Regions from separate parts of the Larkinella sp. VNQ87 genome, predicted to be linked through region 1. Evidence: riboswitches for the same ligand, from Rfam matches in the RefSeq annotation. Region 1 holds a riboswitch; the other holds the start of a gene.
What was found. A riboswitch is a leader RNA that binds a small molecule or an ion and turns the genes downstream of it on or off. The one in region 1 is predicted to bind cobalamin.
Positions count from the first base shown of each region.

Region 1 (2,200 bases):
TTATGAATGTAAATGACAAAATTAAACAGGTGTTGAAAGACCGGAATATGACACCGTCTTACTTTGCAGACGAAATTGGCGTTCAGCGTTCAAGCATCTCTCATATCTTGTCGGGTCGAAATCGCCCTAGCTTTGATATCATTCAAAAAATTATCCGAAGATTTCCTGAGCTAGGCTATGATTGGATACTGGAAGACGAACCGGGCACTTTTACAAATGTAAATTCTCAGCCAACTGAGTCTGCCCGGACAATGCCTAGAAAACTCATTGCACAACCAGAAATCACGGATGAAAAACCGGTCTACCATGCCCCTCCACAGACGTCTGTAGCGAAAAATAAAGAAGAAAAAATCATAGAGCGAATTCTCGTCTTCTATACGGATGGCACATTTCGCGAGTACTCTCCCTTGTAAGGTTTGCATTCTGTAGGACCGACATAGTTTCAGGAGGCTACCGGATCTGTCGGCGGTTTATCGTGAACAGGCCGAAACATTGTAGTGCTCTGGACGCATTCAGCACATCGCCATTCGGGCCAGAGCTTTGCTATGAGCAGCTTGTTAAGCCGTTATTGCATATTCCTCGACATTACTTACCTTTGCCGCATGAGGTGCCGCCTGACTTCAGGTCAGCGATGGCTTAATAGGGAAGCCGGTGCAAAACCGGCGCTGTCCCCGCAACTGTAAACCTGTACAAACCGATTTCCTCTTCATGCCACTGTCTGGTCTCGATCGGATGGGAAGGCCGAAATCGGTGGGTAAAGCCAGGAGACCTGCCTCATATCGCTTTTTCGACCTTATTTCTTTCGGGTGTAAAGGGAATCAGGCCTGTCAGGACGGTATTGACCGGCCACTTTTGCTTTAGTTAACAGAAACAGTATGCGGTATAGAGACGGGATTTTCCTGTCCATGCTGTTGGGTTCGTTCGGTCTCGCCAACGGACAGACCAGCGGTATTGACCAAACGTTACCGTCCGTAACAGTTCGGGGTTCTACACCTGAGCGGTTCTCGGCCGGGCAAAAAACGCAGCGCATCGATTCCCTGACGCTGGAACAATTCCGGTTTCAAACACTGACGGACGTGCTGACGTACACCACTCCGGTTGCGTTTAAGGTATACGGTCCTGGTCAGTTGGCAACGGCTTCATTCCGGGGTACCTCGGCGAATCACACGGCCGTGCTCTGGAATGGTATCAACATTAATCAACCGACACTTGGCCAGACGGATTTCTCGACACTGCCCATCGCGGGTTTCGAGCAGCTTTCGGTTCAGTATGGTTCATCAGCCAGTTGCATCGGGTCGGATGCCGTGGGTGGCAGCATTCTACTTCAGGCAAATCCGAAATGGCAACAACCCGGTTTTTCCGTCTCGGTCGGGCAACAACTTGGCAGTTTCCGGAATTCGGGCACACAGGCCGGGGTGCGGTTTGTTAGCCCGACCAACAAGAGTTGGCAAATCGCGGGTAAAACCTTTTTATACAGAAACCGGCTTCCCAATAACTTCCCATACCGGGAACGCGGTAACTATTTTGTCGAACAGTCGACCACCCGCCAAGAAGGGTTCATCCAGGATTTGTATTTCCGGAACCAGCGGAACCAGCAACTCTCGGTCAATACCTGGCTGACGGACAACGATCTGATCGTTTCGCCTTTTGATACGACTGTGCGGGAGCGGACCCGGATGCAATCGTACCGGTTTTTGGCTACATACGAAACGCCAAAATGGACGGCCCGGCTGGGACTGATTCGTGACGTGATCGATTACGCCAAGGGAAATTTTAAAACGCCCAGTCATTCTGAAACCGATCGACTGGTCAGTCGAATCGAGCGGGAATTTACGAAGACATACCGATTGGGAAAGGCATCACTACGGGTAGGGGGTGAGTGGTCGCACTACTGGACGCGGGTCGATGGCTACGGCGGAACAACCATTCAGGAAGATCGGGCGGATTTCTTTGCTTTGTTCCGGTATCAGATGAGCCGGTTAAGTCTTTCCGCGAATCTGCGACAAGCTTTTGTTACCCGGTTTGATCCGCCCATAACACCTTCGCTGGGTGCGGAGTATATTTTCGTTCAGCGCGGAAAAAATACCCTTACGGCAAAAGCATCCGCCGGGCGGAGCTATCGCGTGCCAACATTGAATGAACGGTACTGGAAAGAACTCGGTAATCCAAACCTGAAGCCCGAAAACGGTTTTAACCTCGA
Region 1 covers NZ_JBMSDT010000010.1:211,374-213,573, forward strand. The annotation lists gene ACO2Q8_RS18830 (helix-turn-helix transcriptional regulator) at 3-413, shown strand; cobalamin riboswitch at 589-791, shown strand; gene ACO2Q8_RS18835 (TonB-dependent receptor plug domain-containing protein) at 876-2,200, shown strand, end outside.

Region 2 (2,200 bases), on a different contig from region 1:
GCAAATCCGGTTTTAGCTACCAAATTTAACGAATGATCATGTGGTTGTTACACAGGGTTAATCAGGGAATATCAGAGGTTATCGGAGTCTTCCCTGATAACCTCTGATAACCTCTGATTAACTCTGTGTAACAACTGACTACTCACACTCGGCCTTGAACAGCTTGTACTCGTATGCTTTTTCCGGCTCTTTCAGCACCCAGCGCCCGGCTTTCTCAACACGTTCGCCTTCCCGCCAGGAAACCGCATCGCCCGCCAGCGTAAACGTGACCTCGTACACCTGACTCACGCCTTCGCCCGACCGCTGCCAGTCGGCCCGGATCTGGTTGTCGGTCAATGTGCCCGAGATCGGTCCCTGCGCCCGGTCTTTTTCAAAGGGCAAAACCGCCAGTTCGCCCGCGACGGTCGAGCCGTTGATCACCAGCCGGAGCCGCGTCGAATCGCGCCCGACGACCTGCCGGTAACAAACCGTATCCGCCGACGCAACAGCCGTTGAATCCGTCGATTGAGCAGTTGTTTCGGTCTTCTTAGAGCCTGAATTGCAGCCGAGAAGTGCGGAAAGGAGAAAGCCGGGAAGGAAAAGGTAGCGCATGGTGTTGATAGAATATCAAATGTTGAATGTAAAATTAATCGGGTGACCGACCCTTTTTCACTTTTACATTCGATATTACTCATTTTACATTTGAAATTTAAAAGCTACAAAAACCGACTACCGGTCAAAAAGACTTTTTGGTTTTCCGGCCGGATTGCCATTAGTTTGCAGCGTTGTTCTTTGTTTTCCGTCAAATACGCTAACGGTTTCCCCAAGAGGGTTGGGGAATGAAAAAGGAATCGTGTGAAAATCACGAGCAGACGTTGCTACTGTCAGTGACCGTTTAGAAAAGGGTTTGCCCTCGATGTCCATTGTTCCATGAAATGGGATGAGAAGGACGGCAAATACCGTCACAAGCCAGGAGACTTGCCTTAGCGGAGTTGATCCAGCCCACACGCTTCTGGGTGCCATCAAATCTTGACTGCTTCGCTTTTCCTGTCTTTTTCGGGCCGGGTGGGGTGCGTCATGGGTGTTGGTTTTCCGCTGCGGGCGGGCTGTGTGGAGTTCGGCAAAGAACTCGACCCATTTTTAACCAACATTCCAACCAAATGGTCGCACACAACCTCGGCTATCCACGAATCGGTAGCCACCGCGAACTCAAAAAGGCCAGTGAACAGTACTGGGCCGGAAAAATTTCCCACGATCAGTTGCTCGAAGCCGGTCGGCACATTCGACGCGCGAACTGGCTGACGCAACAGCAGGCCGGAATTCAGTTGATTCCGTGCAACGACTTTTCGTTTTACGACCAGACGCTCGACTGGTCGCTGACGGTCGACGCCATTCCGGCGCGGTTTCGGCCCCTGGTCGAAAAACCGGGCGCGAACGAGCTTGACCTGTATTTCGCCATGGCGCGTGGCTACCAGCAGAATGGGCTGGACCTCATCGCGATGGAAATGACCAAGTGGTTCGACACCAACTACCACTACATCGTGCCGGAGTTTACCCAAAATCAGACGTTTTCGCTGCGTTCCGACAAAATCTTCCGGGAGTTCGTCGAAGCCAAAACCGTCTTGGGAACCGTGCCGAAACCGGTTTTGCCCGGCCCGGTGACGTACCTGCTGCTGGGCAAAGAAAAAGAAGGCGGTTTTCACCGGCTGGACTTGCTGGATCGCTTGCTGCCGGTCTACGAACAGATCCTGAGCCGCTTGCAGGAGCAGGGTGCCGAATGGATTCAACTGGATGAACCGTGTCTAGTATTGAATTCGGACGAACGCCAACAGCTCGCCTACAGGACGGCTTACCGGTTTTTGCGCGAACGCTTCCCGAACCTGAAACTGCTCGTGGCGTCGTATTTCGAGTGTTTCGGTGAAAACCTCAACCTAGCGACGCAATTGCCTGTCGATGCCCTGCACATCGATCTGGTGCGTTGCCCGAGTCAACTGGATGATATTTTGCAAACTGATTTTGTGACGAAAAAAACCGCCCTGTCGCTCGGGCTGGTCGATGGCCGGAACATCTGGATCAACGACCTGAACCGCTCGCTCGGCTTCATCCAAAAAGCGACGGCTGCGCTCGGCAAAGACCGTGTTCTAATCGCGCCGTCGTGCTCACTGCTTCACACGCCCTGTGACCTGAATTCGGAGACCGACGCCAGCGGGTTGACGCCCGA
Region 2 covers NZ_JBMSDT010000011.1:180,023-182,222, forward strand. The annotation lists gene ACO2Q8_RS20025 (hypothetical protein) at 139-591, opposite strand; cobalamin riboswitch at 777-979, shown strand; gene metE (5-methyltetrahydropteroyltriglutamate--homocysteine S-methyltransferase) at 1,140-2,200, shown strand, end outside.
Region 2: linked by a shared signal. The riboswitch ahead of metE (5-methyltetrahydropteroyltriglutamate--homocysteine S-methyltransferase) and the one ahead of ACO2Q8_RS18835 (TonB-dependent receptor plug domain-containing protein) in region 1 are both predicted to bind cobalamin.